DNA from 2 places in the Lysinibacillus sp. RC46 genome. Region 2 is predicted to be linked to the other one. Evidence: riboswitches for the same ligand, from Rfam matches in the RefSeq annotation. Region 2 holds a riboswitch; the other holds the start of a gene.
What was found. A riboswitch is a leader RNA that binds a small molecule or an ion and turns the genes downstream of it on or off. The one in region 2 is predicted to bind lysine.
Positions count from the first base shown of each region.

Region 1: linked by a shared signal. The riboswitch ahead of ABH966_RS17995 (amino acid permease) and the one ahead of ABH966_RS02890 (aspartate kinase) in region 2 are both predicted to bind lysine.

Region 1 covers NZ_JBGCCF010000021.1:192-7,661, forward strand. Annotated here, with positions in the region: tRNA gene ABH966_RS17915 (tRNA-Tyr) at 1-75, shown strand, start outside; tRNA gene ABH966_RS17920 (tRNA-Trp) at 81-154, shown strand; tRNA gene ABH966_RS17925 (tRNA-His) at 202-277, shown strand; tRNA gene ABH966_RS17930 (tRNA-Gln) at 286-360, shown strand; tRNA gene ABH966_RS17935 (tRNA-Lys) at 376-448, shown strand; tRNA gene ABH966_RS17940 (tRNA-Arg) at 464-540, shown strand; tRNA gene ABH966_RS17945 (tRNA-Pro) at 558-634, shown strand; tRNA gene ABH966_RS17950 (tRNA-Ala) at 648-723, shown strand; tRNA gene ABH966_RS17955 (tRNA-Ser) at 736-828, shown strand; tRNA gene ABH966_RS17960 (tRNA-Phe) at 838-913, shown strand; tRNA gene ABH966_RS17965 (tRNA-Gly) at 917-990, shown strand; tRNA gene ABH966_RS17970 (tRNA-Ile) at 998-1,074, shown strand; tRNA gene ABH966_RS17975 (tRNA-Asn) at 1,079-1,155, shown strand; tRNA gene ABH966_RS17980 (tRNA-Glu) at 1,157-1,228, shown strand; gene ABH966_RS17985 (nitric oxide synthase oxygenase) at 1,642-2,688, shown strand; gene ABH966_RS17990 (CynX/NimT family MFS transporter) at 2,781-3,989, opposite strand; lysine riboswitch at 4,165-4,341, shown strand; gene ABH966_RS17995 (amino acid permease) at 4,429-5,892, shown strand; gene ABH966_RS18000 (hypothetical protein) at 6,446-6,667, opposite strand; gene ABH966_RS18005 (response regulator transcription factor) at 7,071-7,470, shown strand, end outside.
Region 2 covers NZ_JBGCCF010000002.1:199,410-206,879, forward strand. Annotated here, with positions in the region: gene sdhA (succinate dehydrogenase flavoprotein subunit) at 1-461, opposite strand, end outside; gene ABH966_RS02875 (succinate dehydrogenase cytochrome b558 subunit) at 528-1,136, opposite strand; gene ABH966_RS02880 (YslB family protein) at 1,409-1,843, shown strand; gene ABH966_RS02885 (methyl-accepting chemotaxis protein) at 2,374-3,633, opposite strand; gene ABH966_RS02890 (aspartate kinase) at 4,061-5,299, opposite strand; lysine riboswitch at 5,518-5,696, opposite strand; gene ABH966_RS02895 (hypothetical protein) at 5,833-6,027, opposite strand; gene uvrC (excinuclease ABC subunit UvrC) at 6,038-7,470, opposite strand, start outside.

The sequences.
Region 1 (7,470 bases), on a different contig from region 2:
GCGAAGAGGCTAAACGCGGCGGACTGTAAATCCGCTCCTTAGGGTTCGGCGGTTCGAATCCGTCCCCCTCCACCATTTTTAGGGGCATAGTTCAACGGTAGAATAGAGGTCTCCAAAACCTTTGGTGTGGGTTCGATTCCTACTGCCCCTGCCAGGTTTCAAGGTACTCGTTATCAAAAACTACTGTGATTACATATAGTGGCGATTGTGGCGAAGTGGTTAACGCACCGGATTGTGGTTCCGGCATTCGTGGGTTCGATTCCCATCAGTCGCCCCATTTATAATTGGGGTATAGCCAAGCGGTAAGGCAACGGATTTTGATTCCGTCATGCCTAGGTTCGAATCCTAGTACCCCAGCCATTCATTTTTTAATATGAGCCATTAGCTCAGTTGGTAGAGCATCTGACTTTTAATCAGAGGGTCGAAGGTTCGAGTCCTTCATGGCTCATCAGTTTTTATAAATGCGCCCGTAGCTCAATTGGATAGAGCGTCTGACTACGGATCAGAAGGTTATGGGTTCGACTCCTGTCGGGCGCGCCAAAAAAGCCTAATAGTATCGGAATGTAGCTCAGCTTGGTAGAGCACTTGGTTTGGGACCAAGGGGTCGTAGGTTCGAATCCTGTCATTCCGACCATCTTTCCTAACATGGGGCCTTAGCTCAGCTGGGAGAGCGCCTGCCTTGCACGCAGGAGGTCAGCGGTTCGATCCCGCTAGGCTCCACCATTTATATATTTCGGAGGTATACCCAAGTCTGGCTGAAGGGATCGGTCTTGAAAACCGACAGGCGGGTAACACCGCGCGGGGGTTCGAATCCCTCTACCTCCTCCATATTTTTTCGGGTCAGTAGCTCAGTTGGTAGAGCATTAGATTGAAGCTCTAAGTGTCGGCGGTTCGATTCCGTCCTGACCCACCATCTGCGGGTGTAGTTTAATGGTAAAACCTCAGCCTTCCAAGCTGATGTCGTGAGTTCGATTCTCATCACCCGCTCCAAAATAATGGGCCTATAGCTCAGCTGGTTAGAGCGCACGCCTGATAAGCGTGAGGTCGATGGTTCGAGTCCATTTAGGCCCACCATTATTCCGAAGTAGCTCAGTTGGTAGTAGCACCTGACTGTTAATCAGGTTGTCGCAGGTTCGAGTCCTGCCTTCGGAGCCACGGCCCGTTGGTCAAGTGGTTAAGACACCGCCCTTTCACGGCGGTAACACGGGTTCGAATCCCGTACGGGTCATCAAGCATGTTGCACATTAGTGCGACATGCTTTTTTTTTGTATCTTTTGAAAACCCCTTGCTATGCGAGGGGTTCTAAAGAGCTTCTAGCTATGGACAAGAAAAAAACCCAGCCGTACAATGAAATCAGGTCTGGTCAACCGTGACTTCGTACGAAAGGGGATCAGCGTAAAAAAGCGGCAAATCCATGCTCAACAGTTATTCCCTCTGTAATTTCCCCTAATTTTAATAATGTCTACTCAAAATGGGCATCATAATCCATAAATAACTTTAGTTTTAGAAAAATAAAAGAGAGATGCTATAAAATATTGAACAAAGTATTTCATATATAAAATATGTATGTTTTCTGGCAGATTTTATCGTGGTGATTATAGTTCCATTCCTCTAATATGAGGGGAGATGGAGGAATTCAATATGAATTTACATGAAGTACAGCGGTTTTTAGAACTTTATCAAGTAGAACAAAATGAATCAAAAACATGGCTAGACAATAAATTACAGCAAATTAAAATAGCAGGCGAATATATACCGACAACGGAAGAATTAATCTTTGGTGCGCGAGTAGCATGGCGCAATAGTAATAAGTGTATTGGTCGATTGTTTTGGCAATCGCTGAATGTTGTTGATGCCCGTGATATTTCAAAAGAAGAGGATATTTTCAACGCATTGCTTGAACATATTCAATATGCAACAAATGATGGAAAGATTCGTCCAACAATAACGATTTTTGCACCGGGGCGTGTACGTATATGGAATCATCAGCTAATCCGTTATGCTGGCTATGAAACGGAATCTGGAATCGTTGGTGATCTGCATTCTGTTGAGTTTACAAAAGTATGTGAGTCACTCGGCTGGCAAGGTAAGAGAACAGCATTTGACGTGCTTCCACTCGTTGTACAGGTGGATGGAAGGGAACCACAAGTGGTTACTATCCCTGACGAATATGTACTAGAGGTACCTATTCGTCATCCGGAATCTGCTCAAGTAGAGAAGCTAGGATTAAAATGGTATGCAGTGCCGATTATTTCAAGCATGCGCTTTCAAATGGCAGGTATTGATTTTGAGGCGGCCCCATTCAATGGTTGGTATATGGGTACAGAAATTGGAGCACGTAATTTAGCAGATCATGAGCGTTACAATATGTTGCCCGCTATAGCAGAAATTTTCAATCTTGATACAACTAAACAGGCTTCTCTATGGCGTGATCGCGCATTAGTTGAGCTGAATATTGCCGTTCTGCATTCCTTTAAAGAAGACGGTGTCAGCATAGTAGATCATCATACAGCTGCACAGCAATTTAAATTGTTTGAGGAAACAGAAGCAGCAGCGGATCGAAAGGTTACTGGCAATTGGACGTGGTTGATTCCACCTCTCTCACCAGCTACGACTCATATTTTCCATAAACCTTATGTTAATGTTTACAATACACCAAATTACTTTTATCAGAAACCACCTTATTAGTAGAGAAAGGCAGCACACTTTAAGATTGTGCAAATACAAAGCGACCCATGATCAATTATGCCGAGGCATAATTTAATCATGAGCCGCCCTTTTTAATTCACATATTCATTTTTAGAAGCCCTAAATGAACATATAAAGAGAATAAATGTTACGACAACAAATAACCAGCCGGTGATATTCCAACCACCGAATAAATCATGTAAATAACCAAATAAGATTGGACCGATTGCGGCTAATAAATATCCTAGTGATTGCGCAAATCCTGATAAATCAGCTGCCTCAAAAGCTGTACGGGTACGTAGTGTAAAGAACATCATCGCTAATGCGAATGAAGCGCCTCCGGCTAAGCCTAGTAGCACCATCCACAGTACAGCGAGGGTCGTCCATTCCATGACTACTCCGATAAAGCCAACTAAGTAAAATACTGTAAACATTAATACGAGAGGACGTTGAGATGTCATTTTACTAGCGATAATAGGAACAGCTAAAGCCATTGGAACTTGTGAAAATTGCATGATGGAAAACATCCAGCCTGCGCGATCTGCAGCTAATCCTTGTGATATATATATTTCAGGAATCCAAGCGGCGGTTGTGTAGAATAATAATGACTGAAATCCCATAGCCCCTGCTACTGCCCAAGTAACAGGTGATTTCCATAATGGTGTACGTTCTTTCGTAGTCTTATTAGTCGGTTCAGGCTTATTAAATTTCAACTGTGGAATCCAAATTACAATAGTTAACACCACAAGAACAAGTGAAATGGCCAGTGCACCTTGCCAACCAAGTGATGAATTGGCAACAGGATAGCTAATGCCAGCACCGAGTCCAGCCGTCAAATTCATCGACATTGTGAAAAATGCCATAAGTAAACCTACGTGAAAGGGAAATTTCAATTTAAGTAATCCTGGAATTAGTACATTACCAAATGAAATGGCTATACCAATTAGCATCGTACCAAATACGAGTAAACTAGTTGTGCCAAGGGAGCGTAGTACAATCCCTCCCCCTAAAAGAATAGTTGATAAAAATAATGTTAATTCTAGTCCAAATTTACGTGCGACAATTGGAGCGAATGGTGAAATGATTGCAAATGCTAGCAATGGGATCGTTGTTAGAAAGCCTGCTAGTATATTGGATATGCCGAGGTCTTCACGGATAAAGGAAATGATAGGTCCAACAACTGTTAGCGGCATCCGTAATGTCGAGGCAATACAAATTATTCCGATAACGAGCAATAAGGTTGTACCTTTCCAGTTAATTTTCCTGCTAGGATAAGTATCGGTATGTTCATGAGTAGTCAGATAAATCCCCCCTTGTTAGAACAAACTTGATTGAATCACTATACCACTTTATCACAATAATAAAAATAGTGGAAAATTCACAAAATATAGAATATTAATCGAGTTATTGAAATGCCATAGGTCGTATGTTAAACTAATACCCATCATAAATTTAATATTTAATGCCTCATGTTTGTAGTGAGGTAGAGGTCGCGGTATTTAAGAGTATGTTAATGGAAATGACAAGCATTAGAGAAATTAGCTGAAAGGAAATACTGCCGAAGTGTGAGGGGACTTGAAAACCTCATGCTGGGGCTGTCTCCGAAAGGAACAGAACTGTCACGTTTGAACAACGTGTTGAGCTATCATTTTGAAGGAACAGAGGATTTACTTAGCCATCACAGCAACGTTCATGTGATGGCATTTTTTTCGCCTCTTAAAAAAGGAAGGAAGCTATATCGTGAGTGAAATAAAAGTCAATCAGCTCGGTCATAAAGCACCGAAGCTGAAAAAAGAATTAAAAAGCCGTCATATTACAATGATTTCATTAGGCGGTACAATCGGTACTGGATTGTTTTTAGCTAGTGGAGGTGCCATTGCGCAAGCAGGCCCTGGCGGTGCACTACTCGCCTATGCATTAATCGGTATCATGGTGTATTTTTTAATGACGAGCTTAGGGGAAATGGCAGCTTATATGCCATCATCGGGCTCATTTAGTACGTATGCTACAAAATTTGTAGACCCAGCTCTAGGCTTTGCGCTTGGCTGGAACTACTGGTACAACTGGGCAATTACAATTGCGGCAGAAATTTCTGCTGTCTCATTAATTATGAAATATTGGTTCCCAGATAGCTCATCAGCACTTTGGACTGTTTTATTTATTGCTGTCGTTTTAACGTTTAATCTATTATCTGTAAAAAGCTATGGTGAAAGTGAATATTGGTTTGCCATGATAAAGGTTGTAACTGTCATCATTTTTATTATTATCAGTTTCCTAATGATTTTTGGTATTTTAGGAGGAAACGCTCCGGTAGGCTTTACGAATTTCTTTATCAGTGATGGACCATTCCACGGTGGATTTCTTGCTACATTTGGTATTTTCTTAGCTGCTGGATTCTCGTTCCAAGGGACAGAGCTACTTGGAATAACAGCAGGTGAAACAGATGATCCTGGTAAAAATATTCCGAAAGCTGTTAAGTCTGTTTTCTGGAGAATTCTTTTATTCTATATTTTAGCGATCGGTGCAATTGGGCTGCTGATTCCATTTACAGACTCACGTTTGCTATCTGAAGATATCGCTGTTTCACCATTTACACTGGTGTTCGACCGTTTAGGAATTGCCTTTGCTGCTTCATTGATGAATGCTATCATTTTAACGGCAATGCTGTCAGCAGGGAATTCAGGGCTGTACGCATCTTCTCGTATGCTTTGGCAATTGGCAGTAGATGGACATGCACCGAAATTTTTCGCTAAACTAAGCCGTCGAGGTATTCCGATTTACGCATTACTGGCGACTTTAGCTGTAGGCTCCCTAGCATTTTTAGCTTCATTCTTTGGTGATGGTGTAGTCTATATGTGGCTTCTAAATGCCTCTGGGATGTCTGGCTTCATTGCTTGGCTAGGAATTGCATTTAGCCATTACCGTTTCCGTCGAGCATTCGAGGTACAGGGCTTAGATCCGAAATTGTTACCGTATAAAGCAAGGCTATTCCCATTCGGCCCGCTATTTGCCTTTACGGTTTGTATGATTGTTGTTATTGGACAAAACTACAATGCCTTTATGGGTAATACAATAGACTGGTATGGAGTCCTTGTCTCCTATATCGGTATTCCACTGTTCTTATTCTTATGGCTTGGCTATAAAATCAAGCATAAAACTAAAATGCTTCCATTAGAGCAATGTGATTTAAAAGTCGAACAATAAAAAATAAAACTGTCCTGTAAGTCATAGAAATTGACTTGCAGGGCAGTTTTTTTAGTTTAATAATAAATTTGTAATTCTAGACGTACAATCAAAATACTTCAAGTGAACGATTAATCTTTAAGGTTCAAAACCTCGTATCACCATAATTGCAATCATCGATCCGTAGATGACAAGAATAAGCAAAATGATGAGTAATCCTAAATATTTAGAAATACCTGTTTGTTTTGATCGAATTCCGGATATCCCAAAATAAACACTCATTATCCACAGTAGAGCACCTAAATAAAAGTAAATACCAAAAATGCTGTTTTCACTTAATGAACTAGCATAAAACAATAACAACCCAATAATACAAAATATAATAGAAAAAAACCGTAATTCCTTCTAAAAGTCATTTTTCCAGCCCTTTCTAAATTATTTTGATTATTGCTAACAATATACCAATCAATACAGTATGTTACAAATCTGCATTTTAGGCTTCAGATAAAATTACTGGAGAGAATAAAAAGGGGACTTTAGTTTCTCGAATCGTCCCCACTTTTGGTGCGCAACCTTAATATGGTAAAATGATAGATAAATAACACATCATCAAATTTTGGGTAGGACATTTGTTGAAACGTATACCATGCATATAAGTTGATTGGAGTGGAGGCTGGGCGACTCCTTGGGGATTAGCAATAGAGGAACGAAGGCTAAGAACATCACGTCCTGTGATAACGCCTTCGTGACCAACATCCTGCTGCTGACGCTTCGTTAGCACTACGCTTTCGCGCAAAAAACATCTGTTGCCCCAAGCGGCTCATCGGACGCCCCCAGGAAGCTCTGCTCTGCGCGAAAGCGAAGCGTCAGCGGCAAATGTTTTATCTGTGCGAAAGCGAAGCGACAGCAACAAATGTTTTATCTGTGCGAAAGCGAAGCGACAGCAACAAATGTTTTATCTGTGCGAAAGCGAAGCGACAGCAACAAATGTTTTATCTGTGCGAAAGCGAAGCGACAGCAACAAATGTTTTATCTGTGCGAAAGCGAAGCGACAGCAACAAATGTTTTATCTGTGCGAAAGCGAAGCGACAGCAACAAAGCGCCCAGCTGGAACGGAAATCAACCCCTCTTTGTGGTGATGATCATAGTAATGACAAGTCATATATATACTGCTTTATATTAGAAAGAGGTGCATGAAAGTGCAAAAGCATATTTTACTAGTAGAAGATGACGAAGCCATTCGTGAAATGGTAGAAAACTATTTAACGATGGAGGGGTTTCTTGTTACCTCTGCAGTAAATGGAGAAGAAGCATTACAAAACTGTTTAAACAACCCCTTTGATTTAGTGATCTTGGATATTATGATACCGAAACTTAATGGATTAGAAGTTTTAAAGATTATACGAGAGCAAGCATCACTTCCAATTATCATTATGTCAGCCAAAGATAGTGATGTTGATAAAGCATTAGGATTAGGGTTAGGGGCAGATGATTATATTGCCAAGCCATTTTCGATGCTGGAATTTTCGGCACGTGTTAAAGCCGTAATTCGTAGAGCTACAAAATACTCCAGTCAAGTAGAGGAGAAGAAAAATATTG
Region 2 (7,470 bases):
TTGTTCACTAAACCAGCTACTTCGTGAGAGCGAACTTGCTCGTCTAGTGCGTATAGTAATTGCTGACCAGTTGTTGCACCAGAGAAGGCTGTACGGTGCATTAAAGTACCACCGAAACGACGGAAGTCAAGAAGACCTTCTGGTGTACGGTTGAACATTACACCCATACGGTCCATTAAGTGAATAATACCAGGGGCTGCATCACACATACCCTTAACAGGTGGTTGGTTCGCTAAGAAGTCCCCACCATAAACTGTATCATCAAAGTGGATCCAAGGAGAATCCCCTTCACCTTTTGTATTTACCGCACCATTAATTCCGCCCTGCGCACATACAGAGTGTGAGCGTTTTACAGGAACTAATGAGAATAAATCAACTTCAGTACCAACTTCAGCTGCTTTAATCGTTGCCATCAGACCAGCTAGACCGCCGCCAACAACAATTATTTTGCTTTTCGCCATGATTATTTCTCACTCCTCTTAAAAAATTGCAATGATTGCATGTACTCTATAGTAGCTTCTATTAAATTAAACAAAAGCTAAAATAGCAGCCACACCAACTACACTTAGAATTACGAAAATAATGTTTGTTACATAAGTAGCAATCTTTTGAGACTGAGGAGATTGTACAATACCCCAGCTAACTAGGAATGCCCATAAACCGTTAGATAAGTGGAAAGTTGCTGATATAATACCAACGATGTAGAATCCAAGCATGAATGGATTAGAAACGATATCCGCCATCATGTCGTAATCAACTTCTGTACCAAGTGCTTTTTGAATACGAGTTTGGAAAATATGCCATGCAATGAAGATCACTAAGAATACACCAGTGAAACGTTGTAATGAGTACATCCAGTTACGGTATGTGCTGAAACGTCCTGTATTTGGTGTAGCAGTGAATGCAATGTAGACACCATAGAATGCGTGGAACATTAATGGAATATAAATGACAATCCATTCAACTAGGATAAGGAATGGAATCTTTTCCATTACTGCGGTAGCATCGTTGTAACTTTCTGCTCCGCCTGTTGCTGTAAAGTTAATGAACAGGTGCATCGTTAAAAACAGACCTACTGGAATGATACCAAGTAGAGAATGTAAGCGACGCCATAAAAACTCTCGATCTTTCGACAAGACTGTTACCCCCCTTAGTACTTAAAATAGCACAACTAAAGAAGTCATCATTTTGTAACTGATACTTCATTGACTGTGTATTTCATCATGGTACAATATTATGACATGTTTATTGTACTCTCAAGAGCTACGAGCGTCAAGGCAACTTAAAGTTTTTCATATTCCTTATTAAATAAGTAATCTAGTACATGATGCATCGTTTTTTCTCGAAAAATCTATCTTTACTTTATCAGTGTCGAATTTTAAGAAAATTCTAAGAAAGAAGGCTTTCAATGTTAAACACTTCATCTCCTACAATCTCAGCATTTGGCTATGAGATAATTCGCGATTATATTTTATCTTCCATTCTTGGTAAACACGAAGATGATGTCCTTTACTGGGCAGGAAAAGATCTAGCTCGGAAGTTCCCATGTACAAGTCAAGATGAACTTATCGCATTTTTCGCAGATGCCTGTTGGGGTAATTTAGAGCTTGTCAAAGAATCGAAAGATGGACGTATATTCCAGTTGACAAATGATCCAGAACTGTTACAAATCGGTCTTCGAAGCTTTAGACTTGAAGCAGGATTTATAGCTGAGCAAATCCAGCAAGTAAAAGGTTATTTAACAGAATGCTATGATGAAAAACGTGAAAAGCAACAAAATGTAACGTTCACAGTAAAATGGGACGTTAAAGAAAGAATCATGAATACCGTTCCTACAGAATAAAACGAAAAGGATTGCCATCCCACATTTATGGATGACAATCCTTTTTATGTATACAATAGAATTTAATTGTAGCGAAGATTGGGCAACTCCTTGGAGTAGCGTCATAAATGGACAAGCGAAGTAGCTCCATTGGACGCCCCCAGTAAAGCGTCGTGATGGAACAGAAATCACCCCCTCGTTATGATGATGAGTTTAGGGATGACATGTTGCTAAAGCGTATGTCATGTGAATTGGCTGATTGGAGTGGAGGCTGGGCGACTCCTTGGGGATCAGCAATAGAGGAACGAAGGCTAAGAACATCACGTCCTGTGATAACGCCTTCGTAACCAACATCGTGTTGGCCCGAGACCCTGGAGCGAGCATAGCGAGTGAAGCGGCTCATCGGACGCCCCCAGGAAGCTCTGCTCTGCGCGAAAGCGAAGCGTCAGCAACAAATGTTTTCTGTAGCGAAAAGCAAAGCGACAGCTACAAAGCGCCTAGCCAGAACGGAAATCACCCCCTCGTTTATGTTTACGAATCATTTTTCTAATTTATAGTTGTGCACGTCTTTCTTTTAAAAGTACATCTATTAACCCAATAAATGCCTCCAAAATATTAAGTGAGTGTTGAATCATTTCTTCTATGTTATTAATTGACAGTTCATTCACTAATTTTTGTGCGGCCATATGTACTAATTCATGTGGTTGTTCAATATGACGATATTCTGGTAAGTTCTGATATTCCTCAAAATGTCCGTAATACCATTTTCCAAACATACATTGATGATACGTTTTTATCGTTTCTTTCTGACCAGCCTTTTGAATAGCATTTCGTAAAAAGCTAGCATGATCCATTAACCTTGCTGCCAATTGGCTAACTACCGTTTGCTCTGATGGTTTTCTGATTGTCGGTGCAATAGCTTTTAACATTTCAGATACTTGATTTTGTATTATATTCGAGAAGTCACTAGAATGTGATAATTCCGTCGTCGTTTCCGCTAAACGACCTACAGCTATTACATTTTCTTCTGATGCAACTGTTATTTGATGAATACCATGTGCTGCTTCTTCAATATTTCTACTTGTTACAGTCAGATTAGCAATATTGTCCTTCATGACACTTATAAAGTCAGTTAAATAATGTTCGACTTCTTTAATATTTGTTATTGTATTATGTAATTTCTTATCAATGACTGAGCGAATCTTTGTCATTTCTTGCAATGAACCTTTCGAGCTGTTGGCTAAATTCCCTACCTCCATCGCGACAACATTAAAGCCTTTTCCATGCTCACCAGCACGTGCGGCTTCAATAGAGGCATTTAAAGATAGTAGTTGCGTTTGATCGGCAATCCCGGTTACACCTTTACTGATATCATCCATTTTAGTCATTTCATCATTCAGTTGCTCTGTTGAATTTGCTCCTTTGGTCAACAGCTCCTGAACCATTTCACCTTTTGAAATGGATGATTCCATTTCTTCTACAAGTAGTAATGAATGCTGTTTTATTTCTTGAATGTTTGCATTAACATTTTGCTCAACCGCAAGCACCTCCTCTGTATTTGACGACATTTCTTCACTCATTGCTGAAATATCCCCTACACTCGTAGAGACATTTTGAACCTTTAAAGCCGTTTGAAAATTAATTAACTCCATATGCGCTAGTACAAAGTCTAAAATCGCATTTTTCACATCAATACTTTCCTGCTCAAGTTCCAATTCCAAAATTCGCTTTTTTAATATTTGTATTTCTAAATCGTTGTGCTTCTCAACGCTTTCATCCATTGACTTTTGAAATAAACCAAATAACCCCATACAAACTTCCACCTTCCCTTTGGTAAAACATGTCATATTTTATTATATAACAATAGAATTAGATAAAGTATTAAATTGATGTGAACAAAAAAGGATGTGCCTTTTACTGACACATCCTCTTCAACATTATATGAAAAGCGCTTGTTCTAAAATCAATTATGCCCTTCTTTCCGTCGCTTTGGCTGTTCTATCCACGATTTTGGTGGCTCTATCCATGAATTTGAGTGCTCTATCCACGACTTTGGTGGTTCTATCTACGATTTTGGGTGCTCTATCCACGATTTTGGTGGCTCTATCCACGAATTTGACTTTGGGTGCTCTATCCATCTTTGACTCTTTTAAATTGCGTCCGAAGGCATTAGGCCAACAAATGTTTTTTGCGCGAAAGCGTAGCGTCAGCGGCACGAAGTTGATCACTCAGTTGTCGCTACACTTTCTGTACAAAAGACATTTCCTGAAATAAATTAAATTCATCATGTAATGCATTTGCTGCACGAATCATTTCGTCCTGAGGTACAACGACAGACACTTTTATTTCAGAAGTACTTACCATTTTTACAGGGATATCTTCACGGCGTAGACGATCAAACATTCGGGCAGCCACCCCTGGATTAGATGCCATACCAGATCCAATAATGGAAACTTTCGCTAAACCAATTTCAAAATCAGCAAAACTAAATCCTAGTGATACTTTACTATCTTCTAGTACACGTAATGCTTCAGCGAACTCCTCTTTTAAAATGGTAAATGATACAGTCGGCTTTAAGCCATCAATTATTGCTTGTACGATTATATCGACGTTTATACGATTTTCCGCAAGTATTGTGAACATATCTGCTAACGAAGCATTAGAATAAGCATCATAACCAATCGTTAAGCGAATAACGTCTGACTCATAGGCAACACCTCGTACAATTAAATTTTTTTCCATTTCAACTTCCTCCTTCAATAAAGTACCTACTGTATCTATTTCGCTCGACCTAATGATAACCGGGATTTGAAACTTCTTTGCTAACTCTACAGCTCGCGGGTGTAAAATTTGTGACCCTAAGTTTGATAGCTCTAGCATCTCATCATAGGAAATTTCTTTTAGCTTTTGTGCCCCAGCAACATGACTTGGATCAGCTGTATAGACTCCATCCACATTCGTGTAAATATCTACCCGCTTCGCCTTCAATTTTGCTGCAATGGCTATAGCTGTCGTTTCCGCCCCACCTTTACCTAACGTCGTAATATTCCGTAAATTATCGATACCCTGTTCCCCAGCAACGACTACGATTTTCCCCTGTACAAAATGCTCTTCTATTCGTCTAGCATCCATCCCATCAATACGGGCATTGCTATACATAGCATCAGTTTCAATGCCTGCCTGCCAGCCCGTTAATGACACAGCATCATATCCTTCCTCCTGTAAAGCAATTGCCACTAATGTACTAGTAAGTTGTGAGCTTGTTGAAAGTAATGCGTCTAGTTCACGCTTAGATGCATTGTCTGATAAATCACGAACCATCTTTGTTAATCCTTTAGATATACTCCTCATAGCTGTAGTGACAACGACAACATCAAAACCTCTTTCCTTTTCTGCAATCGCCTTTTGCGCAACATTTTGAATGTGCTCTGTTGATGCTAATGCAGCACCACCAAATTTCATCACAACTCTCGCCATCTTTATCATTCTCCTTCGTATTCAATCATTTTACTGATTATAAAGTAGCTATGCTTTTGCAGCTTTTCACAAAATAACACCACAAAAGCAAATAGCACCCCTTCACCTCTTAGGTAAAAGTAACAGACTTGAAAAAATGTTGTTTCGGAAAACTAAAAAGGCAGCTCCTCACATAACGTGAAAGCTGCCTATAACATGTACAATAAAGTAACTTGCGCATGTGTGATAGCTCTCCGAAACGTTTAGAATCGACAGTCTTACATCTCTTAAATGTAAAACCAGCACAGCATCGGAAACAACGATGCTCCACTTCGGCAAGTTCCCCTTTCATACATTTTCACTGGACTTGTTCGTCCTCGCATGTACTACTCTTGAACCTTGCACCTCTATCATCACTAAATAGTGATCGTATTTAATTGAACCTTAGTGAAGAAATTTCCAATTCAATAAGTAGAAACTACTAAAAAAACTAAGGCGCCGTATATAACATCGCTTTATTGAAGAGCAATGTTATATACAACCTTAGCATACGTCTAATCCTTTGACAATGTGTCTTGTCGAAAATCAATTTCGCCTTGGCGTAATTGCCGCTGACGCTTCGCTTTCGCGCAGAAGACATTTGCCGCTGACGCTTCGCTTTCGCACAGATAAACAATGCGTCCGAAGGCTTTATTTTCATTCAGTAGGTGTTTGTACACCCACTGAAAAGGAATTCCATCTGCATTCATCTCACTACCTTTAGAGGTGAGAGTCTTCTGCTGAATGAAAATAAGCATGAATATTGCTAGCAAGATTAGCAGGCATCCCTGCTTCTTGTAATGCCTGCATACTTGCCTCACGAATTTTTTTGACAGAACCAAAATGCTTGAGTAATTGTTGTTTTCGCTTTGGACCAATTCCCTCTATATTATCGAGGACAGATTGTATAGCGTGTTTCTCATGCTGCTGTCGTAAGAAGGTTATAGCAAAGCGGTGTACTTCATCCTGAATTCGTTGTAATAAGTAGAATCCATCACTTGTACGTTTTAACGCAATAACTTCTGGTGGATCACCAAATAGAAGCTGTGAAGTATTATGCTTTTCATCTTTTGCTAATCCGGCAATTGGAATGACAAGGCCGAGCTCATCCTCTAATACTTCACGCGCGACTTCCATTTGTCCCTTCCCACCATCTATTAGTACTAAATCCGGTAAAGGTAGACCATCTTTTAATACACGTGTGTATCGACGACGTATTACTTCCTGCATTGCCCCGTAATCATCGTGCTTGGCGGCGGTACGTGTTTTGTATTTTCGATACTCCTTCTTCGCAGGTTTTCCATCGATAAATACAACCATTGCAGATACAGCATCTGTCCCATGCATATGACTATTATCGAAGGCTTCAATCCGTAACGGCGTAGAAATGCCCATCGCTTCACCGAGCGCCTCACATGCTCCTATTGTGCGCTCTTCCTGACGTTCAATAAGCTGGAACTTCGCTGCTACAGCAATTTCAGCATTTTTCGTCGCTAATTCAACTAGCTCTTTTTTTTGCCCACGTTTTGGTGTCAGTACCTTAACTTCTAGTAATTCCGTTAAAATATCTGCATCAATAGATCGTGGGATAAAAATCTCCTTAGGTTTAATGTGCTCTAGCTTCTCGTAAAATCGTCCAACAAACGTTAAAAATTCCTCTTCTGCCTCTTGATAAACCGGGAAAATCGAGACATCTCGCTCTATAAGCTTTCCTTGACGAACAAAGAAAACTTGAACACACATCCAACCCTTCTCGACGGCATAGCCAAATACATCACGATTCGTTGTATCACTTGATACGATTTTTTGCTTTTGCATGACTGTATCGATATGTGCAATTTGATCGCGAAATTCCTTTGCACGCTCAAACTCTAAATTTTCTGCGGCCGCTAGCATTTTTACTTCTAGCTCCTTTTTGACTTCCTCAACCCCACCATTTAAAAATTTTGTCATATCCTCAATCATATCGTGGTAAGTTTCAGCTTCAATATCCTTCACGCAAGGGGCTAGACATTGCCCCATGTGATAATACAAGCAAACCTTGGTAGGGAGTTGTACACATTTTCGCAGAGGATACAAACGATCTAGCAGCTTTTTTGTCTCACTTGCTGCATACGCATTCGGATATGGCCCAAAATATTTCGCCTTATCCT